DNA from 4 places in the Rhodopseudomonas sp. NSM genome. Region 1 is predicted to be linked to each of the others. Evidence: riboswitches for the same ligand, from Rfam matches in the RefSeq annotation. Region 1 holds a riboswitch; each other region holds the start of a gene.

Region 1 (7,120 bases):
ACCCTGGCCCGCAATAGCGGCGACGCCCAGCAGCAGTCCGATCTCGGCGAGTTGTTCGGTGGCGCCGAGCACGTCGCCGACATAGCCGCCGAGCAGACGCCGCGCGGCCAGAGCCGGCGCCAGCCCCGCGATCACTGCGGCCGTGACTCCGCAGGCGGCCGCCGCGGGGGCGCCGATCGCCAGCCACATCGTGCCGAGCAGGGTGAACGCCACGGCCGCCGCGGCGCCGCCGCCCCCGAGCCGCGCGGTCGGGTAGTTCAATTTGGCGGTCGCGACATTGCCCGCATAGGGCAGCAGCGACATCACCAGCACGATGCCGGCGCGACCGATGCTGTGTCCGGCCACCAGCGCGGCTGCGCCGAGCCAGGGAGGCAGGCTCGCAAGGAGCACGATGCGGAGGAGCAGGCTCGCGACCAGCGTCACCGCGCCGTAGCTGCCGATCCGGCTGTCCTTGATGATCGAGAGCCGCTGCTCCCGCGTCCGGCCACCAAACAGCCCGTCGACGGTGTCGGCGACGCCGTCTTCGTGCAGGGCGCCGGTGAGGACCACGCCGGCGAGAACCGCGAGCGTGGCTGGCAGCAGGCCCGTCCAGATCGTGGAGGCAATCAGCAGCACGCCGCCGCTAACGAGCCCGATCAGCGCGCCGACCAGAGGGAAGTACTTGGCAGCCGGAAGCACCCAGTCGTCGTCGAGGCGCGAGGCGCCCATCGTCGGAATCAGCGTCATGAACTGGATCGCGTTCAGCAGGGGCTGCAGCCGGCGGATCACGATCGCTGCCCGATCGTGCCGGCCAGAACGTCGGAGAGATCAGCGAATTCGGTGAGGATTCCGGCGGCGGCGCGGACCAGCGGAATCGCCATGAGCGCGCCGGTGCCTTCGCCGAGCCGCAGGCCGAGATCGAGATAGGGCGTCGCCGCCATCGTCTCCAGCAGGACCTTGTGGCCGCGCTCTGCCGAGCGGTGCGAGAACACGCAATAATCCCTTGCTTCTGGATGCAGCCGCACCGCGACCAGCGCTGCGGCGCTGGCGATGAAGCCGTCGATCACCACCGGACGGCGCCGCGCCGCCGCCGCCAAAACGGCGCCGGCCATCATCGCGATTTCATATCCGCCGAATTCGGCGAGGACGTCGAGCGGGGCGGTGGCAGTCGTCCGCGCCGCCGCTTTCTCGGCGATGGCGAGCTTGTGGGCGACGCCGGCGGCGTCGAGCCCCGCGCCGCGGCCGACGCAGTCGGCGATCGGCGCCGCGGCGAGACGATGGGTGATCAGCGCGGCCGAGGTGGTGTTGCCGATGCCCATCTCGCCGATCGCAACGATATCGACGCCGCCGTCGATCGCATCGCAGACCAGCGCGACGGCGGCGTCGATCGCGCGCCGCGCCTCGTCGGTGGTCATCGCCGGCTCGCGGCTGGCATTGCGGGTGCCGCGCCCGATCTTGCGATCGATCAGCCCGGGGCAGGGCGGCAGGTCATCGTCGATGCCGGCATCGACCACGCAGACGTCGGCGCCTGCGGCTCTCGCCAGGACATTCACGCCGACGCATCCGGCGAGATAGGCGCTGACCATCGACCGCGTCACGCTCGCCGGATAGGGCGATACGCTTTCGGCGGCGATCCCGTGATCGCTGGCGAAGATGAACACCGTGGCGCGGTCCGCGCGCGGCGGCGCCGGATGCCAGATCAGTCCGAGTTGCACGGCGAGATCTTCCAGCCGGCCGAGCGAGCCCGGCGGCTTGGCCTTGGCATCGATCCGGCTGCGTAGCAGCGGCTCGAGCGCGGGATCGACGGCAGTGATCGTGCAGAAACGCGGGTCGCTTCGTGGTGCGTGCATGGGGCTGCGAGATGATGAGGAGGAGACAAGCGCGTACCTCCGCGCATGCGGAAGACGCTTCGAAGGCGTCGGACAAACATCTCCGCGCCGTCGCGAGCAGGCTCGGACAGCATCGACAGAACGAAGTCGACGACGATGATGAGGGCGCTACGTGGAAAGCAGATGCGGCATCTGAACGTCCTTCTTCGACCCACCGTCGAATGGCATTGCACAAATCTACGGCCGGTCTCCTGGCTCGCGGATGTTGTCCCGATCGCCTTCCCGAGGCCGTTTTGGCGGACTCAGTGGCGCGTGTGATCGGAAGCGATCCGCTTACAGTTGCGGGGGCAGCCGCGGCTTTGGCGCTTTCGCGCCGCACCGCATTCCCTGTTTCACCTCTCTTGCGAAGAGGCACCGTAGACGATCCGACAAGAGCACGACGACCCGCCGGACGCAAGATGAGAGGAGGCGAGAGTCGGGCTCTACGACGAAGGTGCAAATGCTCCCTGCTGATCGTGCGGTGGACGTCACCGCGCATGTTGGTAGTCGTTCCCGAATCCGCATCGCGCTTGCGCGTCGATGCGAGGCGTGCTCTGTTCGGCATGCCTTCGGTGCCTCTTCGCAAGAGAGGTGAAACAGGGAATGCGGTGCGGCGAGCTTTTCGCCAATTCCGCGGCTGCCCCCGCAACTGTAAGCGGATCGTTCGCGATCAAGCTGCCACTGAGCGATCGTTGTCGCGCTCGGGAAGGCGATCCGGACCATATCCGCGAGCCAGGAGACCGGCCGAAGGCAATCGTCCACTTGATGTCGACGGCGGGTCGACAGCGGAGAATCCCATGATCAATCAGACGTAGTTCGCCGTCGTCCCAGCGCAGATTGCTGATATCGCCAGATCGATCGGCGTCGCGGGCGGTCATTGTCGCGCGTTGCTCGCCCCCGTGATCGGGCGGGCGGCACGACGCACGCCTGTGCGCCAATGCGGGGCCGTCGAGGGCTTCGCCATGGAGTGGGCATGGAACCCAAAGACACCACGACCAACGAGGCCTTCAAGGGCTTCACCAACGAGGCCTGTCCGTTTCTGCCGTGTCATCCCGGCGTCGCGCGCGAATTCAATTGTCTGTTCTGCTACTGCCCGCTGATCGCCTATGAGTGCCCGGGACCCTATCAGGTGTTCACCGATCGCCACGGCCAGCGACGGAAGGATTGCAGCGCCTGCACGCTGCCGCACAACGGCTATCGTCGCTCCTGGAATTTCATCCAGCGGTGGCTCGAGAAGCCGAAGCTGTGGGACGGAAGCGAGCAGGATCCGAAGCGGATCAAGGAGGCGTCGTCGGAATGACGCCACGCCGCTGCGCGACGCGTAGCGGCCCTCGTCAAGGGTGCGGCCGTGTCACGGACGCGTCCTTGTCCCGGTGAATCCGCTCGATCGAATCGGCGAGCTGATCCAGCGCGGCAGGCAGCATCGGCCCGCCGCACATCGACAGTTGATCCGGGAAGACGAGACGGCGGCCCTGCGGATAGGCGTGCTGGATCGCGGGATGGAGCAGCAGCGCCGTGCCTTGATCCTCCGCGAACGGCTTGTCCTCTGCGAGCAGCAGCAGGTCCGGGCGTGAGGCGACGATCGTTTCCAGCGACGCAAAGCCGCCATAGACGAGGCCGATCTCCGATGCCGCATTGGAGAGGCCTGCGACCTCCAGCAGAGAACTCAGCAAACCGTCGCTGCCCGCGACCCAGCCGCGTCGCGAGACGGGAAGAATGCGGTCGCGCCAACGCGACGCCACCGCGCGGGTGCGCGTGACGGATCGATCGATCCGGTCATTGATCGCATCTGCACGCTCGGGATGGCCGACCAGTTCGCCGACACGCCGGATCTGCGCCTTCACGTCGTCGATGTTGCGAGGGACGTCGAACTCTTCGATCGGAATTCCATTGCTGCGCAACAGCTCCCGCGTCGCCGCCTTGCCGTAGCGGCCGGCGAGAACAAGGTCGGGCGCCAGCATCAACAGGTCCTCGGCTTCGCCCGACAGCCGCGGAAAATCGCGCGCTTGCTTCGCCGACCAGGACAGATGCGGGTCGCGGGCATAGGGCCCGAGGCCGACGATCTGCGCCGGATCGGCCAGCGCGATCAGGAGCTGATCGGTACACATGTTGATCGACGCGACCCGGGCGGCACCGGCGATCGCCATGCCGGGCAGCACTGCGCTGATAGCCAAGGCGAGCGCGCCGCAGAGCAGGCCCCGTGTTCGACGTCTCATCGGGTGGGCCATGGTACGAGAGGCGTGTTCCTTATGGGGATTGCAACGTACCAAGCACATCGAAGCTTTGCCGGATTTGATCTGAAGCAAGCCGTGGCGGCAGCCCCGGACCGGCTCCATAATGCTCGTCGGTGTCGGACGCGGTGAGGGGGTGATTTGTGGTGGCCGCGGTGATCGCTTATTCATTCCTCGAACCGGCAAAGATCGGTTGCAACGACGAATGGAGATCGAGATGAGTGACGTGATCCTACCGGGAGCGGAAGCGTTTTCCTTCGACGGCGGCAAGATCGGCATCCTGCTGGTGCATGGTTTCACCGGCAGTCCGCAGAGCATGCGCTATCTCGGTGAGCGGCTCGGCGAGCAGGGCTACACCGTGCTCGGCCCGCGCCTTCCGGGGCACGGCGTCTCGCCGGCGGCGATGGCGAAGACCACCGCGGCCGACTGGGCCGCTTGCGCCGAGGACGCGCTCGCCGAGATTTCCGCGAAGTGCGACAAGGTGTTCGTCGCCGGCCTGTCGATGGGCGGCACGCTGTCGCTGTATCTCGCGGCGATGCATCCGGACAAGGTCAGCGGCGTGATCCCGATCAACGCGGCGGCGCAGATCGAATCGCCCGACATGGCGTCGATCGCGTTCGCACGCGGGCTTCCGGAGACCATTCCGGGCATCGGCTCCGACATGATGGACACCGAGGCCAAGGAACTGGCCTATCCGGAAGTGCCGGTCGTCTGCATGAAAGAAGTGCTCGGGCTGGCCGCCACCGCGCGGGCGCTGCTGCCGCGGATCAAATGCCCGACCTTCGTGATCAATTCCCGGGTCGATCACGTGCTGTCGCCCAACAACGCCAGTGTGATCGCCAACAATGTCGGCTCGGATCGCATCGAGCTGTTGTGGCTCAATCGCTCCTATCACGTCGCGACGATCGATCACGACAAGGATCTGATCGCCGCCGAAGTGCACGCCTTCGTGCAGCGGAACATCAAGTAGGCAGGGCGGCGTCGTGCCTTCGGCGATCCAGCCGAGGGCACGACTGCGCATGGGCGCGAGCCGGCTCGTCGATGCGGGGTCGGCGGCCGCTTACTTCGATCTGCCCTTGCTGTTCTCGGCCGCCTTCGCCAGCGCGGCCGCGAAAGCACCGCCGCCGGTGCTTTTCGGCTCCGGCTTGGGGCGATAGCGATCGACCAGCTTGGCATTGCCGCCGCCGTCCTTGCGGCGCTCGCCGGGCGCGGGAATCGGATCCGACAGCCGCAGCGTCAGCCCGATCCGGTTGCGCGGCACGTCGACCTCGAGCACCTTCACCTTCACCACCTGGCCCGGCTTCACTACCTCGCGCGGATCATTGATACGTCGTTCCGACATCGCCGAGATGTGGATCAGGCCGTCCTGATGCACGCCGATATCGGCGAAGGCGCCGAACGCGGCGACGTTGGTCACCGTCGCCTCGAGGATCATGCCGGGCTTGAGGTCGGTGATCTTCTCGACGCCTTCCTGGAAGGTCGCGGTCTTGAACTCGGGCCGCGGATCGCGGCCGGGCTTCTCGAGTTCCTTCAGGATGTCGGTGACGGTCGGGATGCCGAATTTGTCGTCAGCGAAGGACGCCGGCTGCAGCGACTGCAGCGTCTTGGTCTGGCCGATGATCGCCTTGATGTCGCTCTTGGTCGCCGCCAGAATCTTCTTCACCAGCGGATAGGCTTCCGGATGCACGCCGGAGGCGTCGAGCGGATTCTCGCCGTCGCGAATCCGCAGGAAGCCGGCGCATTGCTCGAACGCCTTGGGGCCGAGCCGCGGGACTTCCTTGAGCTTGGTGCGGCTGGGGAAGGGGCCGTTGGCGTCGCGGTGCGCGACGATGTTCGCCGCCAGCGTCTCGCCGATGCCTGAGACGCGCGCCAGCAGCGGCGCGGACGCGGTGTTGAGATCGACGCCGACCGCGTTGACGCAATCCTCGACGGTGGCGTCGAGTGCGCGCGACAGCACATGCTGGTTGAGATCGTGCTGATACTGGCCGACGCCGATTGACTGCGGCGGCACCTTCACCAACTCGCCGAGCGGGTCCTGCAGCCTTCGTGCGATCGACACCGCGCCGCGGATCGAGACGTCGAGATCCGGAAATTCCTTGGAGGCGAATTCGGAGGCCGAATACACCGAGGCGCCGGCCTCGGAGACGATCGCCTTGGTGAGCTTGAGTTCGGGCTTCAGCTTCATCAGATCGGTGACGAGCTTTTCGGTCTCGCGCGACGCGGTGCCGTTGCCGATCGCGACCAGCTCGATGCGATGCTTGATGCAGAGCTGCGCCAGCTCGAGCATGCTCTCGTTCCATTTCCGCGCCGGCTCGTGCGGATAGATCGTGGTGTGGTCGACGAACTTGCCGGTCTGGTCGATCACCGCGACCTTGACGCCGGTGCGGAAGCCCGGATCGAGACCGAGCGTCGCGCGGCCGCCGGCGGGCGCGGCCAGCAGCAGGTCGCGCAGATTGGCGGCGAACACCCGCACCGCTTCTTTCTCGGCCTGCTGCCAGAGCCGCATCCTAGTATCGAGCGCGAGCCCGGTCTTGATCCGGGTGCGCCAGGCCCAGCGGACGCATTCCGACAGGAAGGCGTCGCCAGGCCGCCCCTTGCGCGCAATGCCGAAGGTCGCCGCGATGCGGTTCTCGTATTGCGTCGGCTCCTTGGAGTCGGGATCCTCGCCGTCGCCGAAATCGAGTTGCAGCACTTCTTCCTTTTCGCCACGTAGCAGCGCGAGGATTCGATGCGACGGCAGCTTCTGATAGGGCTCGGAAAAGTCGAAATAGTCGGCGAATTTCGCGCCTTCGGTCTTCTTGCCGGTGCGAACGCTCGACTTGATCTGGCCGCGGCTCCACATCGCTTCGCGCAAACTGCCGGTGAGGTCGGCGTGTTCGGAGAAGCGCTCGACCAGAATCGCGCGCGCGCCTTCGAGCGCGGCCTTGACGTCGGCGACCGGATGCTCGCCGTCGGTCTTCACGAAAGCCGCGGCCTCGGTCTCCGGATGCTTGTCGGGATTCGTCAGCAGCATGTCGGCGAGCGGCTCGAGCCCGGCCTCGC
Region 2 (7,120 bases), on a different contig from region 1:
GTGACAGCGGCGATCGTCGCGATGCCGATGAACTTGGTGCGTGATGTCGTCATGATCCGGTCCTCCTGTCGGAACGGGCCGGACTATCGAGACAGATTGTGACAAAATCTTGCAATTGCGGCACGGCTGCGCCGCTTTGCTTAATACGCGACAAATTTCAACTACGCGCGCCGCGCAGACTGGTACGCCCGCAGACCAAAGCCGGTGCTCAGCGCGACAGGACGTCGCGCCCGGCCCGGGTGCGGTCCTGCCAGGCGACCCGCACCAGCTCCGGATCGACGTGCTCCTCGACCGGCCAGCCGACGCAGAGATAGGCGATGAATTTCCACTCCGCCGGCACGTCGAGATCGCGGGTGATCTGTTCCGGATCGAGGATCGACACCCAGCCGACGCCGAGGCCGTGGGTCCGCGCCGCCAGCCAGAACGTCTCGATCATCGCGACGACCGAATAATCCAGCGCCTCCGGCATGGTCTGACGGCCGACGCCCTGGCCCTGCGCGGTGGCGCGGTCGCAGAACAAAGCGAACTGCCGCGGCGCGACGTCGATGCCTTCGAGCTTGAGCCGCGCATACAGCGCGGCGCGCTCGCCGTCATAGACGTTGGCGGCGACCGCGTTGCAGCGCAGGAAGTTGCTACGCACTTTCTCGCGCATCGCGGCGCTGTCGACGCTGACGAACCGCCACGGCTGGCTGTTGCCGACCGATGGCGCGAGCTGGGCGAGATCGAGCAACTGATGAATCAGCTCCGGCGCCACCGGATCGCGGCGGAACCGCCGGACGTCGCGCCGCCATGCGATCAGCTCGGCGAACTTGTCGCGGAACGCGGCGTCGAATTCGGGCGGATGGGCGTTGGCGGCGGCGGCGTCGTGCAGATCGATCATCGTGGTCACCTCGTTGTCGCGCGGGCTCACAATTTGCCCGCCAGCACGTCGCTGAGATCGGCGACGTCGGTCATCAGCCGCGCCGCCGCACGGAGCAGCGGCACCGCGAGAATAGCCCCTGTGCCCTCGCCGAGCCGCAATTCGAGGTCGAGCAGCGGGCTCGCCTGCAACGCGTCGAGCGCGATGTCGTGGCCGCGCTCGGCCGAGCGGTGCGCGAACACGCAATAGCCGCGCGCTTCCGGCGCGAGCCGGACCGCGAGCAGCGCCGCGGCGGTGGCGATGAAGCCGTCGATGATCACCGGGCGGCGCTGCGACGCCGCGCCGAGGATGGCGCCGGCCATCATCGCGATCTCCAGCCCGCCGAATTCGCACAGCACCTCGAACGGCGCGGTCGCATCGCTGCGCGCGGCGGCCATCTCGATCGCGGCGCGCTTCTTCTCCATGCCGGGCGCGTCCTGCCCGGCGCCGATGCCGATGCAATGATCGAGCGGCGCCGGCGCCAGCCGATGCAGCAGCAGCGACGACGACGCGGTGTTGCCGATGCCCATTTCGCCGAGCGCGATGATGTCGGCACCGGCCCTGATCTCGGCGATCGCCAGCTCGCTGCCGCGGGCCAGCGCCAGCGCCGCCTGCGCGATCGTCATCGCCGGCTCGCGGGCGGCATTGGCGGTGCCCTTCCGCACCTTGGCGCCGATCAGGTCGGGATGATCCGGCAGCTCGGCGGCGACGCCGGCGTCGATCACCCGGACGTCCACATGGGTCGCGGCCGCGAACGCATTGGCGCAGGCCTTGCCGGCCAGATAGGTCATCACCATCGCCACCGTCACCGCGGCGGGATACTGTGACACGCCCTCTGCGGTCAGCCCGTGATCGCCGGCGAACACCATCAGCACCGCATTGTCGCCGCGCGGCTCCGCCGGATGCCGCATCGCGGCGAGTTCGACCGCCAGATGCTCGATCCGGCCGAGCGAGCCCGGCGGCTTGGCCTTGCCGTCGACCCGCGCGCGCAACGCGGCATACAGCGCGGGATCCACCGGCGCGATCGGCGGCTTCTGCCAGACAATGAGAGTGTCGGTCCGCATCATGGTCCCCTGCTGATGAAGGCGGGCAACTGACTCGTCCCGAGCCCATACGTCAACACCACCTTCGCGTGGTTGACCGCGCCGGGTACCGCAGCTAGCGTGGCCGGCGATGGTCCTTCCGCAAGGAAGGTGAAAAGGGAATCCGGTGCGAGTGAACTCGATTCGAGCGATCTCCATCCCGGTGCTGCCCCCGCAACTGTAAGCGACGAGCCCGCGCCTCGGCCACTGGGATGTCCTGCTGGACTCCTGGGAAGGCGGCGACAAGGGCAGCGACTCGCGAGCCAGGAGACCTGCCATCGCGAATTGTGCTTTGGCGGCGTCGGGGCGGGGTGCACCGGACGGAAAGCAGGGCGGTGGCGAGTTCGTCACCCCGCGCGATCCGGCAAAGCTCGAAGCCGCAAGGCGCCGATCCAGACGGCGCCGCCGAGAGCGAGGGCATGGATCTCAGCCCGAACGACCATCCGACCACCGCGCAAGACGTTGAACAGACCGACGCATCGGCGCGCCCGACCGGTCCGGTGATGATCAGCGTCTGCACCAGTTGCAAGGCTTCCGACGGCGGCAACGCCGGCGCGCCGCTGCTCGACGCGATCCGGGCCGCGCTCGGCGGCGCCGCCGATCTGCAGGTGCGCCCGGTGCAATGCCTCGGCGTCTGCAAGCGCCCGGCCACCGTCGCGGTGTCGAGCGCGGACGGCTACAGCTTCCTGTTCGGCGATCTTTTGCCCGACACCGGCGCCGCAGCGATCGCCGGCTTCGCTGCCGCCTATCGGGACAGCGCTTTCGGCCTGGTGCCGTGGCGGCAGCGCGCCGAGGTGCTGCGCAAGGGGATGGTGGCGCGGCTGCCGCCGCTGCGCTGGTCGCCGGACGATGGGCGCGCCCCGTCATGACCGCGCTCGTCTCCACGCTGGTGCTCGGCGGTGCGCGCTCCGGTAAATCGGTGTTCGGCGAGAAGCTCGTCGCCGGCAGCGGGCTCGCGAAGATCTATCTCGCCACCGCGACCCGCAGCGACGACGAGATGACCCAGCGCATCGCGCATCATCGCTCCCGCCGCGGCGACGGCTGGACCACGGTCGAGGAGCCGCTGGCGCTGGTCGATGCACTGACCCGCGAGGCCGGCCGCGGTCGCGCGGTGCTGGTCGACTGCCTGACGCTGTGGCTGTTCAACCTGATGGAAGCCGGCCGCGATCCCGAGGTCGAAGCCAAGCGGCTGACGCGCTATCTCGGCGTCGCCGCCGCCCCGATCGTGCTGGTGTCCAATGAAGTCGGGCTCGGCCTCGTCCCCGAAACCCCGCTCGGCCGCGCCTTTCGCGATGCCCAGGGCCGGCTCAACCAGATCGTCGCCGCCGCCGTCCCCCATGTCGTGTTCGTCGCAGCCGGCCTGCCGCTGTGGCTGAAGCAGGAGAACTGATCATGTCCGCCCGTGTCCCCGTCACCGTGCTCACCGGCTTTCTGGGCGCCGGCAAGACCACGCTGCTGCGCGCGCTGCTCAACCAGTCGAGCGGCCGCCGCATCGCGGTGATCGTCAACGAATTCGGCGACGCCGGCTTCGACGGCGCGCTGGTCGAGGAATGCGGCGATCCGGTCTGCGCGCCGGGCGACATCGTCGAACTGACCAATGGCTGCATCTGCTGCACCGTCGCCGACGACTTCATCCCGACGATGGAGAAGCTGTTGAACCGCGAGCGCCCGCTCGACGCCATCGTGATCGAGACCTCCGGGCTGGCGCTGCCGCAACCGCTGCTGAAAGCCTTCGCCTGGCCCGCGGTGAAGACCCGCGCCACCGCCGACGGCGTCGTCACCGTGGTCGACGCGCTCGCGCTGGTCGAGGGCCGGATTCCGCTCGACGACGATGCGGTCAAGGCGCTGCGCGACGTCACGCATGACGATCCGATCGAGGAAGTGTTCGAGGATCAGCTCGCCTGCGCCGATCTCGTCGTGCTGTCGAAGGCCGATCTGGTGACGCCGGAACAACTCGCCGCGCTGGAGACGAAGCTCAAAGCCAGGCTGCGGCCTAACGTGCGGATCGTGCCGTCGCACGGCGCACTCGCCCCGTCGGTGCTGATCGGGCTCGGCTCAGCCGCCGAGGACGATCTCGCCGCCCGCGCCGGCCACCACGCCGAGGGCGAAGAACACGACCATGACGATTTCGATTCGATCGTGGTGGCGCCGCAGCCGGCGGACACCATCGACACCATGCGTAGCCGCGTCGGCGCAGCGCTTGGGCTCGATGGCGTGCTGCGGGTCAAGGGCCACGCAAGGATCGCCGGCAAGCCGGCGCCGGTGGTGGTGCAGGCGGTCGGCGCCCGCATCGACCTCGCCTTCGCCCGCCCCGACGCGCAGCGCGCCGACCATCTGGTGGTGATCGGCCTGAAGGGCTTCGACACGGCGGCGGCGCGCGCCGCACTGGCGGGCGCTTAGCATGACCGCTCACCGAGCTCGTCATCCTGAGGCGCACGCCGTCTTCGGCGTGCCTCGAAGGACGACGAGCGTCGCGGCCCGCGGCCATCCTTCGAGGCGCGCACAAGCGTGCGCGCACCTCAGGATGACGCTGCGATGTGTGGATAGGGCGGTTGCGCCGCGGCGGTGCCCCCCATGCACCTGAAGCTCGATGCAAACGCCGGCATCGACGACGGCGACGTCGCGCGCGACCTGGGGCAGGCGCCCGCGGAGATCGTGGTGCTGTCGGCGGCGGACACCGACCTCGCCGCCTTCGCCGCGGCGCGGGCGACGCTGCCCGATGATTTCCCGAGCCTGCGGCTGACCAATCTGCTGGCGCTCGGCCATCCCGCCTCGGTCGATCTCTATGTCGAGCGCACGCTGCCACAAGCGAAGATCGTGATCCTGCGGATGCTCGGCGGCGAAGCCTACTGGCCGCACGGCGTCGACAGCCTGCGCCGTGACGCCTTCGCGCGCGGCGCGCTGTTCGCCTGCATTCCCGGCGAGATGACCTGGAACGCCGAGCTCGCCGCGCGCGGCAATGTCGACCCCGACGACGCGCATGCGCTGTGGCGCTATTGCACCGAGGGCGGCGTCGACAATCTGCAGCTGGCGCTGCGCTACGCCGCCTGGATGATCCTGCGCGACGACCCGCCGCCGCCGCCGCGACCGATGCCCGCCGCCGGCTTCTGGCCCGGCGAGCCGGCCAGGTCGCAGCGCAGCCGCGCGCTGGTGATCTTCTATCGGGCGCTCGCCGCCAGCGGCGATACCGCCGCGATCGAGGCGCTGCGCGCGGCGCTGGATGCGCGCGGGCTCGACGTCGCCTGTCTGTATGTCACCAGCCTGAAGGATGCGCGCTCGATCGCGTTCCTGCAGAGCGCGCTCGCCGCCGCCCCGCCCGACATCATCATCAACGCCACCGCCTTCGCGACCGCCACCGCCACCGACGATGCCGGCGTGCTGGCATCGGCGGATTGCCCGATCCTGCAGATCGCGCAGGCCGGCATCAGCCGCGAAAGCTGGCAGCAGTCGAGCCGCGGCCTCAATCCGCGCGATCTGGCGATGCATGTGGTGTTGCCCGAGGTCGACGGCCGGATCTTCGCCGGCGCGGTCGCGTTCAAGCAGCGCGGCGATGACGGCGGCGACGCGCCGGCGGTGTATCAGCCGCTCGACGACCGCATCGACGCCGCCGCCGACCTCGCCAAGGCCTGGGTGCGGCTGCGGCGGCTGCCGATCCGCAAGCGCCGGATCGGCATCGTGCTCGCCAACTATCCGAATCGCGACGGCCGGCTCGGCAACGGCGTCGGGCTCGATACGCCGCAATCGCTGTGCGATCTGCTCTACGCGCTGCGCGCCGAGGGCTACGACACCGGCGCGCTGCCGGCCGACACCGCCGCGCTGATGCAGATCCTGCAGCGCGGCCCGACCAACGAATTGGCGGAGCGCGACCGGCGCATCGGCGGCGTGGCCTGGCCGGTCGCGGACTACAAGGCCGCGTTCGCGACGCTGCCGGACGCGATCCGCCGCGCCGTCGAGACGCGCTGGGGCCGCGCCGAGGCCGATCCGCACGTCGCCGACGGCCGCTTCCGGCTAGGCCTGCATCGCTTCGGCAATATCCTGGTCGGGGTGCAGCCGGCGCGCGGCTACAACATCGATCCGAAATCCAGCTTCCACGATCCGGACCTGCCGCCGCCGCATCATTATCTGGCGTTCTATCTGTGGCTGCGGCGCGAATTCGACGCCCATGCGGCGATCCATCTCGGCAAGCACGGCAATCTCGAATGGCTGCCCGGCAAGGGTGCCGGGCTGTCGCGCGATTGCTTTCCCGCCGCGCTGCTCGGGCCGCTGCCGCATCTGTATCCGTTCATCGTCAACGATCCGGGCGAGGGCATCCAGGCCAAGCGCCGCAGCGCCGCGGTGATCATCGACCATCTGACGCCACCGATGACCCGCGCCGAGCTTCATGACGAGATGGCGCGGCTCGAAGCGTTGGTCGACGAATACGCGCTCGCCGCCGATCTCGATCCCAAGCGCGCCGACGGCATTGCCGAAGACATCCTGTCGCTGGCGCGGGCGACGCGGCTCGACGCCGATGTGGCGATCGATCGCCAGACCCCGACGCTGGACGCGCTGCGCGCGATCGACGCGCATCTGTGCGACCTCAAGGAGATGCAGATCCGCGACGGCCTGCACATCTTCGGCCGCCCCCCGCAGCCCGCGCAGCGCGACGAACTGCTGGTGTCGATCGCGCGGCTGCCGCGTTCCGACCTCAAGCCGCAGGACGCCTCGCTGCATCGCGCGCTGGCGCGCGATCTCGGCCTGACCGATTCCACCGGCGCCTATTTCGATCCGCTGACACGCGACCTCGCCGCGGACTACACCGGCGCGCGCCCGGCGATCCTGGCCGATCTCGGCGACAACCTTTGGCGCACCAGTGGCGACACCGTCGAGCGCATCGAGGCGCTGGCGCTGCGATTAGTTGCGAAGCTCGGCCATGCGCCACCCTCTCCCACGAGGGGAGAGGGTGAAGAGCACGCATGGCCTCACGCCCGCCCGGTGCTCGACTGGATCGCGGCGTCGCTGCGTCCCGCGATCGAGGCCTGCGGCGACGCCGAGCGCAATGCGCTGCTGCGCGGGCTCGGCGGCCGCTTCGTCCGCCCCGGTCCGTCCGGCGCGCCGACGCGCGGGCGCCCCGATGTGCTGCCGACCGGGCGAAACTTCT
Region 3 (7,120 bases), on a different contig from region 1:
CGCTGCGCCTCCGTCATCAAGGCATCGAGACCGCGGGCGTCGAGCCGGCCGACCACGCGATCGTTCAGCATCGCCGCGGGCGCTGTGGCGCACAGGCCGAGGCAGTAGATCGGCTCCAGCGTCACCGCGCCGTCCGCGGTGGTGGCGCCGAAGCCGACGCCGAGCCGATCCTCGGCGCGCGCGGCCAGCGCGTCGCCGCCGGCGGCCTGGCAGGCCTCGGCGCGGCACAGCTTCAGCACGTGGCGGCCGGGCGGCGTGCGGCGGAAGTCGGGATAGAAGGTGAGCACGCCGTGGATCTCGGCGCGCGACAGGTTGAGCGCCTGCGCCACCATCGGCTCGGCTGCCTCGGGGACATGGCCGAACGCTTCCTGCAGCGCGTGCAGGATCACCAGCGTCGGTCCTTCCTTGTGCGTCAACCCGGCGATGATCTCAGCGGCGCGGGTCGGATCCCATGATTCATTATGCATCGGCGCTCTTTTCGGCGTTGTCTCGCGACCGATGAAAATGAGAATCGTTCAAAGAATCAATAAAGCTGTCCAATGCTGCGATACGGAAACGATAATGACGGGGCACTGATCCGCATCCTTCGAGGCGCGCCCGATGGCGCGGCAGCTCGGAGCGCGGCCAGTAAATTCAGTTACCAGGATAAAAGCCTCTCCCCGTCATTGCGAGCGAAGCGAAGCAATCCAGGCCCGGTGCACGGAGCTCTGGATTGCTTCGTCGCGGAGCCTGTGCTCGGACGGCGCGAAGCGCCGATCCGAGTGCTCCTCGCAATGACGAGGACGCTCCCACTCTTGAACCAGATTGCCGAGGTGTCTGTCGCAGATCAGTTCTGCAGCGACGGCGCGACCTCTCGCGCGGTCTGCATCAGCGCCGCGACCTGAGGCGTGTAGGGCTCGCGCGGCGGCACCACCAGGCCGATGCTGTAGGACACCATCGGATCGACGATCGGAATGGTGCGGACGCCGTCGCCGAGCCCGAGCGTTTCGGCGAGCTTCGCCGGCATCACGCTGGCCCAGCGCCCGGTCTTGACGTGAGTGTAAAGCACGATGATCGAATTCGATGTCAGGGTCGGAAGCGCCTCGGTGCCGGCTTCGCGCAGCGCGCGGTCGATGATGCGGCGGTTTTGCATGTTCGGCGTCAGCAGGCACAGTGGAACCTGCCCGACTTCCTTCCACGTCACCTGATCGCGATCGCCGAACATGCCGTCCGGCGAGGTGATCAGCCGGTAGCTCTCCTGATACAACGGGATGGTGCGGACTTTGCCGACGGGTTCGTTCTCGATGTAGGTGAGGCCGGCGTCGGCTTCGAGATTTTCCAGCAGGCCCAGCACTTCCGACGAGGTGCAGGACTGAATGCTGAAGCGCACATCCGGATAGCGCGCGCGGAACGGGGTGGTCAGCGACGCCACCATGCCGAGCACGGTCGGAATCGCGGCGATCCGGAGCTCTCCGCTGAGGCTGCCCTTGAGAGAGTTGATTTCCTGCTTCATCGCCCGGGTATCGGCGACGATCCTCCGCGCCCAGTCCAGCGTCCGCTCACCTTCCGGCGTGAAGCCGAGGAACCGGGAACCGCGCTGCACCAGCATCACCCCGAGAATTTCCTCGAGCTGCTTGATACTGGTCGACATCGTCGGCTGCGTCACGCCGCAGGCTTCCGCCGCGCGTCCGAAATGGCGTTCCTTGGCGAGCGCAATCAGCAGCTCGAGCTTGTCGATCAAACCGGCCTCGTCAAATTTGCGAAATATGACGCGAGTCTTGCCCGATCAGGCGGCATTCGGCAAGGCAGGCACAGCCCGCTCCTCTCCCGCTTGCGAGAGAGGGCTGGGGAGAGGGCGAGCCGAGCACTGAGTCCGCGTTGTTCGGAGAGGCTTTCCCCACCCGGATCGCCATGCGATCCGACCTCCCCGGCAAGCGGGAGAGGTCGCGGTGGCAGCGCCTTGCTCCCTCGCGCGCGCAGTCCGATCAGTTCGCGCCGGGGCGTCGCGTGTAGCAGTGGAAGCCGCCGTAGATGCCGGAGCGGTCGCGGTCGAAGCCGATCGCGCTGCGCTCGGCGTCGCGCTGCCAGAGTTCCCGCAGCGGCGCGAGCGCCTCGGTGTCGAGCGGCGATTCGGCGCCCGCGGTGCGGAAGATTACCCGCACTGAATCCTTGCCGGACCGATCGATCGCGTCCCACAGCGCGCGGATCTCGTCCGGCGCCATCCAGTCCTGCGAGTCCAGCAGCACCACGGCGTCGATCTGCCGGGCCGGCAGATTTTCCAGGAACACGCGCAGGTTCTGGTGCACCGGAATGATCAGGCCGGCGCCCGAGCGCATCTGCGGGTAGCGGCTGCGCTGCAGATACAGCGGCAGGCAGCTGTCGCCGGGGCCGGGATAGCTGCGGCTCAGCGCCTGCCAGGCGAAGTAATTAGTCTCGTTCGGATAGACGTTGATCAGCCGCAGCAGCCGCGCGTGCAGCACCTCGTTGAGCGGCTGGTCGCCGCCGAGCAGTTCGCGCTGCTGCGGCGGGATGCCTAGGCTGAACAGCAGCGCCGGCGTGCGCGTCAGCAGCCTGGCGAAGCGCGAGTGGAACAAGCGATCGAGCTGCTGCAGCGCCGCCTTGCGCTCGGGAGAGTCCGGCGCCGCCTTCAGCAGGGCCGAGAGGTCGATCTTGGCGAATTTCGCCAGCAGATGCGCGAAGCCGATGAAGCTGCCGAGCGCGCCGTGACGGTAGAAGCCGTCGGTGAAGTAGCGATGGCGCGCGCGGCCGCGGAAGTCGCGTTCGTCCCAGTAGCTGCGCGCGTCACCATCGAGCTGCGGCCGCAGCCGCTGCCGATACAGGTCGGCATTGTCGTCGGCGGTACCTTCGCCGAAGAAGCGCCAGAACTGCTCGTAGTCCGGCAGCGCCCGCAAACCTGCGAGCTTCAGCTTCAGCAGCGCCAGATGCGCCTCGTTGAGATCGACCGCGAACACCTGCGCGGGCTTCGCGGTGAGGTAGGACAGCGCATTGCAGCCGCCCGAGGAGATCGTCACGATGGTCGAGCCGATCGGCAATTGCAGCGCCGCGAGATCCGCCTCGGGGTCTTCCCATATCTGGGTATAGACCAGACGTCGAAACCAGATCGAAAACAGACGATCCCAGATCGTCGATTCACTGCGATCCTTACTGTTGCGGACCGCGTCCGCGATGAGCTGCTGCGTATTCATACCACCCTCGAATCGGCAATCGTTCGAGAATAGCCGCGTCGCACTGCAGTTTTGCGACAGTCCGGCGCGCGCCGCCGGCGCATCTGTCATCACCATGTCGTCGCAAAATAGGATGGATGGCGGACAATCCCAGATCGAGGGCGTACTCCGTGACCATGATCCGCTCCGAAATTTCTGCTGATCCGTCCTGGCCGGTCGACGCGACGTCGCGCATGAACCGGATGTATCGCTATCAGCGGCATATCTATGATACCACGCGTCGCTACTATCTTCTGGGCCGTGACGGGATGATTGCCGGGCTTGCGCCCGCCGTCGGCGACAATGTGCTGGAAATCGGCTGCGGCACCGGCCGCAACCTGATCGCGGCGGCGAGCCGCTACCCGGGCGTGCGCTTCTACGGCTTCGACGTCTCGACCGAAATGCTGACTTCGGCGATCAGCGCCATCGCCCGCGCCGGGCTGAGCTGTTCGGCGAAGGTCGCCCATGGCGACGCTACCAGCTTCACCGCGCAGGCGGTGTTCGGCCAACCGATCGCGTTCGACCGGGTGATGATCTCCTACAGCCTGTCGATGATCCCGGAGTGGACCGCGGTGATCGAGCGGGCGGTCGCCAGCCTGAAGCCGGGCGGCCAGTTGCACATCGTCGATTTCGGCGACCAGAGCGGTCTGCCGCAGGCCATCCGCACTGCGCTGCGCCGCTGGCTGGCGCTGTTCGACGTCACGCCGCGCGATGAACTCGAGGCGACGCTGATGCAGATCGCGGTGCGCACCGGCGCCGGGCTGAAATTCGACCGGCCGTATCGCGGCTACGCGCAGGCCGCGGTGCTGACCCTGCCGTCGCGGCGCCGCGCGCCGTGAGCGGATGGCTCGCGCTGCTCGCAGCGGGCCTGATGGAGATCGTCTGGGCGGTGGGCCTGAAGCACTCCGACGGCTTCACCCGGTTCTGGCCGGCGCTCGGCACGCTGGCGGCGATCCTCGCCAGCTTCGGCCTGATGAGCATTGCGCTGAAGTCGCTGCCGTTCGGCACCGCCTATGCGGTGTGGACCGGGATCGGCGCCACCGGCAGCATCGTGGTCGGCATGGCGGTGTATGGCGAGCCGGCCAATGCGGTGCGGGTGCTTTGCCTGTCGATGATCGTCGCCGGCATGATCGGGCTCAAGCTCGGCACGCCTGCGTAGAGCGCACCGCTCCCGACCAAGGCGGCGATTGACAAAGCGGGTCCGCCCCCCTCCTATCGAACCGTTCAGGTGTGCCGGGAGTCTCCCGGCACAGGGAAGCCGGTCCGGGCGCCTTTGGCGTCTCAAGCCGGCGCTGCGCCCGCAACTGTAGGCGGCGAGCGATCCTTCATCATGCCACTGCGCCCTTCGGGCGCGGGAAGGCGAGGGATTGCGACGACCCGCGAGCCAGGAGACCGGCCTGAGCCGCGTCATCTTCCAGCGTGCGGTGCGCGCGGCTGGGGCGGTCCGCCGCATGGGTGACAGGAAACTGCTCACCGTTCGGGGACCCTGATGTCCGAGACCATTGCCCGCGAAAGTTCTCCTTCCAACGCCGCTGCTCCCAACACCGCTGTGTCCAGGAGCGGGGTGTCCCCGCCCTCCGATGGATTCCGCATCCGCCTGGTCGCCGTGCTCGGCGGGCTGGTGATCGCCAACATTGCCGCCTGGGCCTGGGCGCTGACCGCCTTTGCCGGGCAGCCGGTGCTGATCGGCACCGCGGTCCTCGCCTACAGCCTCGGCCTGCGTCACGCGCTCGACGCCGATCACATCGCGGCGATCGACAACGTCACCCGCAAGCTGATGCAGGAGGGCAAGCGGCCGGTCGCGGTCGGGCTGTTCTTCGCGCTCGGCCATTCGACCGTGGTGCTGGTGGCGTCGCTGGCGATCGCGCTGGCGGCCAATTCGCTGACGGAACGGTTCTCCGGCTATCGCGAGATCGGCGGCGTGATCGGCACCTCGGCGTCGGCGCTGTTCCTGTTCGCGATCGCGCTCGCCAATCTCTCGGTGCTGAGCGGCGTCTATCGCGCCTTCAAGAAAGTCCGCGCCGGCGAGGTGGTTCACGACGACGATATCGACGCGCTGCTGCAGCAGCGCGGTTGGCTGGCGCGGCTGTTCCGGCCGCTGTTCCGCTTCATTTCCAAGAGCTGGCAGCTGTATCCGATCGGTCTCTTGTTCGCGCTCGGCTTCGAGACCGCCAGCGAGATCAGCCTGTTCGGTCTGGCCGCCAACAGCGCGGGCTCGATCTCGCACTGGTCGATCCTGATCTTCCCGGCGCTGTTCGCCGCCGGCATGACGCTGGTCGATACGCTGGACGGCGTGCTGATGCTCGGCGCCTATGGCTGGGCCTATCGCAACCCGGTGCGCAAGCTGTACTACAACATGACGATCACCTCGGTCTCGGTGCTGGTCGCGATCGTGATCGGCGGCATCGAGACGCTCGGGCTGCTGGGCGGGCGGCTGCACCTCGAAGGCGCGTTCTGGGAGTGGATCTCCGAGCTCAACGAGAATCTCGGCGCGCTCGGCTACGGCATCGTCGGATTGTTCATTGCGAGCTGGATCGTCTCGACCATCATCTACCGCGCCAACGGCTATCACCGGCTCGACGAGCGCGCGCCTGTCGTGCAGAAATGACCGCCACATGACGATGCGTCCAAATCCCGCGTCACGCGCGGCGGCGGTCACGGCCGCCCTGATGATCGTGGTCGGCCTGCTCGCGCTCGGCTCGCTCGGCGTCGGCCCGGTGAAGCTGTCGCCGCTCGCCGTGATCGATGCGTTGATCGGCCGTGGCGGCGAGGTGCAAGAGATCATCGTGCAGCAGATCCGTCTGCCGCGCGCCATCCTGGCGCTGGCGATCGGCGGCATACTCGGCCTGTCGGGCGCAGCATTGCAGGGCCTACTGCGCAATCCGCTGGCGTCGCCGTCGCTGTTCGGCGCGCCGCAATCGGCGGCGTTCGGCGCGGTGCTGATCATTTCGCTCGGCTGGGCCGATGTCCGCTCCTACGCATTGCCGGTAGCCGGCATCACCATGGCGTTCGTCTCGGTGTTCGTCCTGCTCACGGTCGCCGGCCGCAGCGCCAGCCTGCTGCTGCTGATCCTCGCGGGGCTGGCGATCTCGAGTCTCGCGGGTGCGGCGACCGCGCTGGTGATGAATCTGTCGAACAACCCCTTCGCCAGTCTGGAAATCGCGTTCTGGCTGCTCGGCTCGCTGGAGGACCGCAGCTTCCGTCACGTCGCATTGGCGCTGCCCTTCATCATTGTGGGCGCCGCGCTGCTGCTCAGTCAGCGCGCCGCGTTCCGGGCGCTCAGCCTCGGCGAGGAAACCGCGCAGAGTCTCGGCGTCGACGTCGCGCGCCTCCGGCTGATCGTGATCGTCGGCGTCGCGCTCGGGGTCGGCGGCGCGGTCTCGGTGTCGGGCACGATCGGCTTCATCGGCCTGGTCGCGCCGCATCTGGTGCGACCGCTGATCGGCCACGATCCGGCGCGATTGTTGATCCCGAGCGCGTTCGCCGGCGCCGCGCTGCTGCTCGCCGCCGATATCGCGGTGCGGATCATTCCGTCGACCACCGACATCAAGGTCGGCGTGCTGACCTCGATCATCGGCGTGCCGTTCTTCCTGTATCTGATCATGCGCGAGCGCCGCGCGCTGGGCGGAGGCGTCGCATGAGCGGACACGGCTTCCTCGCCGCGCGAAACCTCGGCGTCGCGCTGTCCGGCCGGCAGGTGCTGCACGACGTGTCGCTGGACCTCGCGCGCGGCCATCTGGTCGCTTTGGTCGGGCCGAACGGCGCCGGCAAGACCACGCTGCTGCGCGCGCTGGCCGGACTGATCGAGGCGAGCGGCGACGTGACGATCGGCGGCGATGCGCTGTCGGCGCTGCCGCTGCGCGAGCGCGCCCGGCGGTTCGGCTATCTGCCGCAAGGCCATCTGGTGCACTGGCCGC
Region 4 (7,120 bases), on a different contig from region 1:
GGCCGGAGACCGACGTCAAGACCATCAGCTTCTCGCATTATATCGTGGCGCGCGACGGCGTCTCCGACAGCACCATCGCGAGCTTCACCCAGCAATTGTTCACGGCGCGCCAGACCGTGATGACCGAGAACCCGCTGGCCGCGAAGATCGAGACTCCCGACACCGACAAGGACGCGGTGATCCCGGTACAGGCCGGCGCCGCCGCCTATGTGGACGGCGAGGAGCGCAGCTTTCTCGACCGCTACAGCGACCTGATCTGGTTCTCGCTGATGGGCCTGTCGGCGACCGGCTCGCTCGGCGCATGGTTCGCCAGCTATCTGCGCAAGGACGAGCGCAACAGCAACGTCTCGCAGCGCGACCGGCTGCTCGACATGCTGGCCGCGGCGCGGCGCTGCGACGCGCAGGACGAACTCGACGCGATGCAGACCGAAGCTGATGCGATCCTGCGCGACGCGCTGAACTGCTACGAGAACGGCGGCATCGACAGCGCGGCGCTGACCGCCTTCAGCATCGCGCTGGAGCAGTTCCACAACGCCGTGGTGGATCGCAAGATGCTGCTGGCGGCACTGCCGCCGCCGCAGCCGATCCGCCCGGCGCGGCCGCAGGTGGTGTGAGCGCCGGCGTGATCACGCGCGGCGCAGCCGCCGCCAGCCGATCACGACGCCGCTGACCGAGATCACCAGCCCGGCCAGCGACAGCACGATCACCACGACGTCCCATGCCGGCCGATGCGCGATCAGCACCGGGAAATCGAAACTGTGCAGCGCGTTGAACAGCCAGCGATAGACCCGGCGGCTGCGATCGCTGCGCCCCAGAATCTCGCCGGTCGCGGGGTCGAGGTGATACCAGGTTTGCGCGGGGTCGTCGAAGCCGGCGCGCAACACCGGCAGCACGCGCCGATGATGATGCGAGTACCAATAGGCGTCAGGCTCCTCCAGCCGCTGCCGCAGCGTCATCGTGGCGTCGGGCAGCAGCCGCGCCGCCGCGTCGAAGATCCGCTCCGGTGACAGCGTCCGCGATGCGCCGCTCGCCGGATCGGCCACGCTCTGCGATCCGTCGCGATGCGCCAGCAGCATCAGCGGCGCGCCGCCGACCCAGATGAAGCGCGCTTCGACGACGCCGGGCCGGTCGCGCGCGGGGAGTGTGGCCGCGATCGTCGGCGCGTCGTGGCCGGCATAGCGCTGCAGCGCCTCCCGACTGTCGCCGCGGCGCGCGAACAGGTCGAACGGATTGACCGACAGCCAGCCCGAGGCCATCCAGGTCAGCACCAGTACGCCGGCGACGAGGCCGGTCAGATGATGCCACGCCATCCAGCCGCGATACGGTGTGACCCGGCCCGACGCATAGCGCCGCCGCAGGCCGGCGCGCAGCAGCCCGATCCAGATCCCGCTGATCGCGACCAGCAGGCACGTCCCCGACGTCCACATCACCACCTGCCGCCACAGCGGCGCGTCCTGGCGCAGCACGGTGAGATAGATCCAATGCGGGATCGCGCCGAGCCAGTTCCAGACCCGCTCGTGCCGCGTGGTGTCGAGCACGATCTCGCCGGTCTTCTGCGAGACGTAGAGCTCGGTGCCGGCATCGTCGCCGAGCCCGATCAGGAACAGCGGCCGCAGCGGATCGAACCGCGCGGTGACGCTCCATTGGTCGCGATCGACGATGTCGAGCAGCACCGGCGCCACGGCGGCCGGATGATGCTGCGCGATCGCCACCGCCTGTTCGGCGTCGATGTCGCCGAGCACGCGGCCGTCGACGGCCGAGATCGCCTGCCGCCCGTCCGCGCCGGAGAGCCGGTACACCGGCTCGCCATTCTGCATCACCAGCCGCAATTCGCGCGGATAGCGCCGCAGCCCCGCCGCCGCCATCGCCTGATCAGGCGAGAGCCGGACCTCGCTGAAGGCGAGATCCGGCAGCGCCGCCCGGCGCTCCTTCGCGTCCAGATTCGGGAACGCGACATACATCATCACCACGCCGGAGACGAACCAGATCGCGAACAACAGACAGCACGCGATCCCGAGCCAGCGGTGGCCGAGATACAGCCACCGCTTCAGCCGCCGCACCACACGATGCATCGTCAGAACTTGACGTTGTAGGACAGCTCCGCGGTACGGGGCATTCCGAGGATCCACTGCGTGGTGCCGCCGGAGGTCGCGTAGATGGTGTCGAACAGATTGTAGACCCGCAGCGCAAAGGTCTGCTGCGCGTCCGGCTTCCACATCAGCCCGGCATTGACCACGTTGTAAGCCGGCCGCACCAGCGTGTTGGCATTGTCGGCCCAGGTGTCGCCGACGAGCTGCACGCCGGCATTGGCCGACCAGGCCGGCGCGAATGCCCAGGTCGCCCAGATGTTGCTGACGACCTGCGGCACGTTGGCCGGCACGTTGCCGGCGTAGTTCACCACCCGACCGCCGACCGCCTGGGTGAAGTCGTCGTATTTGGCGCGCAGCACCGCGACATTGGCGTCGAGCCGCAACGTGTCGGTGACCTTCAGGCCCGCCGACGCCTCGATGCCGCGCGAGGATTGCTGGCCGATCTGCAGCGGGTTGGTGTTGGACGGGTTCGACGGATCGCGCGCCAAGAGATTGTTCTTGACGATCTGATAGGCCGAAAGCGTCCATTCGGCGCGGCCGCCGGCGAGCTGCTGCTTGATGCCGACCTCGACCTGCTTGCCGGTCGACAGCGCGAAGTCGCGGTTGACGCCCGTCATGGTGATCAGATTGGTGACCGGATCGACCGCGGTCGAATATTGGCCGTAGAGTGCCAGATCCGGGATCGGATTGTAGACCAGCCCGGCGCGCCAGCTCGGCGCCGAATAGGTCTTCTCGAAACTGTTCGACGGCGTCACGAAATCGGTGCGCTCGACCGTCGGTTGATCGGACCGGACTCCCGTGACGACCGACAATTGTTCGGTCAGGCTGAGTCGGTTCTCGGCGAACAGGCCGTATTGCGTGGTCAGCGTATGGAAGCTCGGACGGGTCGAGCTCACCCAGAGAAAGCTGCCGGGATCGAAATTGTACGGAGTGACGGTGGACGTGCCGGAGTAGGGTGAATTGTTGGTGTGGCTGAAGGCGATCCGGTTGACGTCGAAGCCGGCGACGAATTCGTTGGCGAGGCCGAACAGATGGCCCTTGAAGGTCGCGTCGGTCCGGCTGCCGATCTGCTCCTGATCGTGGAAGATTTCGATATAGGAGCTGCGGTTGATGTTGCCGGTCGACGGGCTGTAGGCGTAGCTCTCGACGTCCTTCCAGTGCCGGTGGCTGCTGAGATAATAGCTGACGTTCTTCACGGAGACGCCGGGCGTGACGTCCCATTCGGTCTTGAGCTGGGTCCAGTTGTCGCGATAGCGGATGCTGCTGTCGCCGACATTGTAGTTCTGGAACCGCAGCGATTTGTCGATCTGGCCGCCCACCAGCGGCGTGCCGAAATAGCGCGACGGGCTGCGATCGGCGTAGTCCTCGCTCAGCGTGAAGGCGAGGTTGTCGGCGGCCTGCACCCGGATCGAGCCGGAGACCGCGACATTCGAGGTCTTGTCGCGATCGACCCAGCCGTCGGACATATTGCCGATCGCCGCCAGCCGATAGCTGACGTTCGGGTTGATCGGACCGCCCGAGTCGACCGCGAGCCGCCGCGTCAGATTGGTATCGAGCGAAATCTCGGCCTCGTTGCGCGGCAGCCAGAGCGGCTTCTTGGAGATCACGTTGATGGCGCCGCCGATCGCGCCCTCGCCGTACATCACCGAGGCCGGGCCGCGCAGCACCTCGATGCGCTGCGCCGTCCAGGTGTCGAACGGGAACGTCATGGTGCCCGAGCCGACATACATCCGCGTGCCGTCATACAGCGACATCACCGTGCCGTTGCCGCTGAAGCCGCGGGTGGCGAACGACAGCCCGCCATTGCCCGGCGCCGGACTCGCGGTGAAGCCGGTCGCGTTCTGCGTTACCGCGTCGGTCACATTGTGCTGGCCGCGCTCGGCGATGGTTTCGCCCTGGATGATTTCGACCGAAGCCGGCGTCTGCAGCGGCGTCAGTCCGAGCCGGCTGGCGCTCGATGCCACCGTGCCGAGGTTGAAGGTCGGCACCGCCGCGACGGCGGCAGACGGCGCCGCGGCTGCGGGCGCAGCCGTCGGGCGCAACGAGGGCGCCGCGGCCCGGCGCAGGCGCGACGAGCCGGCGGTCGATGCCGCCGCGCGCGGCTTGGCGGGTCGTGCGGTCTGACCTTCGACCACGATCGGATCGAGGCCGCGCGGCGCGGATTGGGCGTGGCCGGCAGCGGGCCACAGCAGAGCCGTCAAGGCAACGGAGGACAGCAGGCGGTTGCGCCTGGAGGCAATTCGGGAGGGGGACATCGAGGGACTCGCGGTTAACGTGGCACGTCACCGCAAGCCAAGGCCTTGCCGCAGCCGGACGGCCGCGGTTCGACACTCACCAGGACACCCCGCCCGATGCGCTCGCGTGTGACCACGAACGACGGCAGGTCTCCTGGCTCGCGGGTCCGTGCCTTTCACCGCCTTCCCAGGCGCGAGGCCCAGTGGCGTGTGGCGAAAGGCTCGCCGCTCACAGTTGCGGGGGCAGCCGCGGAATCGGATCGCACGCGACCCTCACCGCATTCCCTATTGATCCCTTGCGGGAACCGTCGGGCGCGACCGTAACGGAGGTGTCCGAACGCTGTCAACGAACGCGCCAAGTGTTATCCCATCCGCAAGGCCGAACGGGTCGGGCGATTCGTCGATGGCGTCGCGGTATTGGGGGGCCCTGGTTGCGAGACGTGAAGTTCCGTATATGCAATGTTATAACATTACGTTCACTGCCGGCAAGCCTTGCCACCCGAGATTTGAGCGATCCATTTCGGCCGGTATCAGAAAGACCCCCGAAGCTCCGGGCCGGGCATACCAAGAGGCGCGTCGGGTTCAGTCCACGCAAGCCCCGGGCGTCGCTTGGGAAAACAACAAATCCCCGATCGTCATTGTTTTTTCGCGTTTTTTGGTTATATTGCGTCGCAACGCGTGCAAGTGCCCGGCCCTCATTCGGCCGGGCCTGTTTTTTGGAATTGCCCCGCGCGTATCAGGCACAGGCAGATTGCGGCGCGCCGCGAAGGCGCCTTCCGCGGCTTGCCTGCGATCGCGCTGATGACCGGCAACCGGCCCGCAGGACACGACAGAGAACCCATGAACATCCGAAACATCGCCATTATCGCACACGTCGACCACGGCAAGACCACCCTCGTCGACAAGCTGCTGCAGCAGTCCGGCACCTATCGCGACAACCAGCGCCAGGTCGAGCGCGCGATGGATTCCAACGATCTCGAGCGCGAGCGCGGCATCACCATTCTGGCCAAGTGCACCTCGGTGGTGTGGGACGACACGCATATCAACATCGTCGACACCCCCGGCCACGCCGATTTCGGCGGCGAGGTCGAGCGCATCCTGTCGATGGTCGACGGCGTGATCGTGCTGGTCGACGCCGCCGAAGGCCCGATGCCGCAGACCAAATTCGTGGTCGGCAAGGCGCTGAAGCTCGGCCTCAAGCCGATCGTCGCGATCAACAAGGTCGACCGCTCCGACGCCCGCGTCACCGAAGTGGTCAACGAGGTGTTCGACCTGTTCGCCGCGCTGGACGCCACCGACGATCAGCTCGACTTCCCGATCCTGTACGGCTCGGGCAAGAACGGCTGGATGTCGGACAAGCCCGACGGCAACCACGAAGACGGCATGCGCCCGCTGTTCGAGCTGGTGATGAAGCACGTCCCGTCGCCGTCGGTCGAAGAAGGTCCGTTCCGTCTGCTCGGCACCATCCTCGAAGCCAACCCCTATCTCGGCCGCATCATCACCGGCCGCATCGCGTCGGGCACGCTGAAGCCGAACCAGAGCGTCAAGGTGCTGTCGCGAGACGGCAAGCTGGTCGAGACCGGCCGCATCACCAAGATCCTCGCCTTCCGCGGCCTCGAGCGCGTGCCGCTGGATATCGCCGAAGCCGGCGACATCGTCGCGATCGCGGGGCTCACCAAGGGCACCGTCGCCGACACCTTCTGTGATCCGTCGGTCGATACCCCGATCCAGGCCCAGCCGATCGATCCGCCGACCGTGTCGATGTCGTTCATCGTCAACAACTCGCCGCTCGCCGGCACCGAAGGCGACAAGGTCACCAGCCGCCTGATCCGCGACCGCCTGCTGCGCGAAGCCGAAGGCAACGTCGCGCTGCGCGTTGTCGAATCCGCCGACAAGGACGCGATGGAAGTCTCCGGCCGCGGCGAATTGCAGCTCGCGATCCTGATCGAGAACATGCGCCGCGAAGGTTTCGAACTGAGCGTGTCGCGGCCGCGCGTAGTGCTCAACCGCGACGAGAACGGCCAGCTGCTGGAGCCGGTCGAGGAAGTCGTGGTCGACGTCGACGAGGAGTTCTCCGGCGTCGTCGTGCAGAAGATGAGCGAGCGCAAGGCCGAGATGATCGAGATGCGCCCGTCCGGCGGCAACCGGCTGCGGCTGGTGTTCTACGCGCCGACCCGCGGGCTGATCGGCTATCAGGGCGAACTGATGACCGACACCAAGGGCACGGCCATCATGAACCGGCTGTTCCACAACTACCTGCCCTATCGCGGCGAGATCCAGGGCCGCCGCAACGGCGTGCTGATCTCCAACGATCAGGGCGAGGCGGTCGCCTACGCGATGTTCAAGCTGGAAGACCGCGGCCCGATGATGATCGAGCCCGGCTGGAAGGTCTACAAGGGCATGATCGTCGGCGAGCACACCCGCGACAACGATCTCGAGATCAACGTCCTCAAGGGCAAGCAGCTCACCAACATCCGCACCACCTCGAAGGACGAGGCGGTCCGCCTCACCCCGCCGATCCGGATGACGCTGGAAAAGGCGCTGGCCTATATCGAGGACGACGAGCTGGTCGAGATCACGCCGAAGTCGATCCGCCTGCGCAAGCGCCACCTCGACGCCAACGAGCGCAAGCGCGCCGAGAAGTCGAAGCAGGCAGTGGCCTGATCCGACAATTTCGAAGCCTCGAAGTCCTGAATTGCACAATGCCCGGCCCTCGCGCCGGGCATTGTCGTCTCGGCTGCTGAGAGCGACATCGAAGCGCCGTCATCGGCGTGGTAAGAACGCTGAACCATGTCT

What was found. A riboswitch is a leader RNA that binds a small molecule or an ion and turns the genes downstream of it on or off. The one in region 1 is predicted to bind cobalamin.
Region 2: it holds a riboswitch for cobalamin, as region 1 does, so the genes downstream of both, ACTZWT_RS22820 (DUF1636 family protein) here and cobT (nicotinate-nucleotide--dimethylbenzimidazole phosphoribosyltransferase) in region 1, are expected to answer to the same signal.
Region 3: it holds a riboswitch for cobalamin, as region 1 does, so the genes downstream of both, ACTZWT_RS22870 (HoxN/HupN/NixA family nickel/cobalt transporter) here and cobT (nicotinate-nucleotide--dimethylbenzimidazole phosphoribosyltransferase) in region 1, are expected to answer to the same signal.
Region 4: it holds a riboswitch for cobalamin, as region 1 does, so the genes downstream of both, ACTZWT_RS21555 (TonB-dependent receptor) here and cobT (nicotinate-nucleotide--dimethylbenzimidazole phosphoribosyltransferase) in region 1, are expected to answer to the same signal.

Annotation. Positions count from the first base shown of each region.
Region 1 covers NZ_JBQTCH010000003.1:629,746-636,865, forward strand. The annotation lists gene ACTZWT_RS11255 (tyrosine phosphatase family protein) at 1-1, shown strand, start outside; gene cobS (adenosylcobinamide-GDP ribazoletransferase) at 1-768, opposite strand, end outside; gene cobT (nicotinate-nucleotide--dimethylbenzimidazole phosphoribosyltransferase) at 765-1,829, opposite strand; cobalamin riboswitch at 2,033-2,242, opposite strand; cobalamin riboswitch at 2,401-2,610, shown strand; gene ACTZWT_RS11270 (cysteine-rich small domain-containing protein) at 2,821-3,147, shown strand; gene ACTZWT_RS11275 (ABC transporter substrate-binding protein) at 3,182-4,075, opposite strand; gene ACTZWT_RS11280 (alpha/beta hydrolase) at 4,296-5,048, shown strand; gene ACTZWT_RS11285 (Tex family protein) at 5,139-7,120, opposite strand, start outside.
Region 2 covers NZ_JBQTCH010000011.1:48,809-55,928, forward strand. The annotation lists gene ACTZWT_RS22805 (hypothetical protein) at 1-53, opposite strand, end outside; gene bluB (5,6-dimethylbenzimidazole synthase) at 209-880, opposite strand; gene cobT (nicotinate-nucleotide--dimethylbenzimidazole phosphoribosyltransferase) at 907-1,962, opposite strand; cobalamin riboswitch at 2,056-2,274, shown strand; gene ACTZWT_RS22820 (DUF1636 family protein) at 2,316-2,849, shown strand; gene cobU (bifunctional adenosylcobinamide kinase/adenosylcobinamide-phosphate guanylyltransferase) at 2,846-3,370, shown strand; gene cobW (cobalamin biosynthesis protein CobW) at 3,373-4,380, shown strand; gene cobN (cobaltochelatase subunit CobN) at 4,555-7,120, shown strand, end outside.
Region 3 covers NZ_JBQTCH010000011.1:61,852-68,971, reverse strand. The annotation lists gene ACTZWT_RS22895 (formate dehydrogenase subunit gamma) at 1-467, opposite strand, end outside; gene ACTZWT_RS22890 (LysR family transcriptional regulator) at 827-1,720, opposite strand; gene ACTZWT_RS22885 (DUF3419 family protein) at 1,965-3,185, opposite strand; gene ACTZWT_RS22880 (class I SAM-dependent methyltransferase) at 3,341-4,042, shown strand; gene ACTZWT_RS22875 (DMT family transporter) at 4,039-4,362, shown strand; cobalamin riboswitch at 4,413-4,618, shown strand; gene ACTZWT_RS22870 (HoxN/HupN/NixA family nickel/cobalt transporter) at 4,693-5,811, shown strand; gene ACTZWT_RS22865 (FecCD family ABC transporter permease) at 5,819-6,844, shown strand; gene ACTZWT_RS22860 (ABC transporter ATP-binding protein) at 6,841-7,120, shown strand, end outside.
Region 4 covers NZ_JBQTCH010000009.1:235,801-242,920, forward strand. The annotation lists gene ACTZWT_RS21545 (TAXI family TRAP transporter solute-binding subunit) at 1-614, shown strand, start outside; gene ACTZWT_RS21550 (PepSY domain-containing protein) at 627-2,072, opposite strand; gene ACTZWT_RS21555 (TonB-dependent receptor) at 2,075-4,345, opposite strand; cobalamin riboswitch at 4,452-4,649, opposite strand; gene typA (translational GTPase TypA) at 5,165-6,988, shown strand; gene ACTZWT_RS21565 (flavin monoamine oxidase family protein) at 7,115-7,120, shown strand, end outside.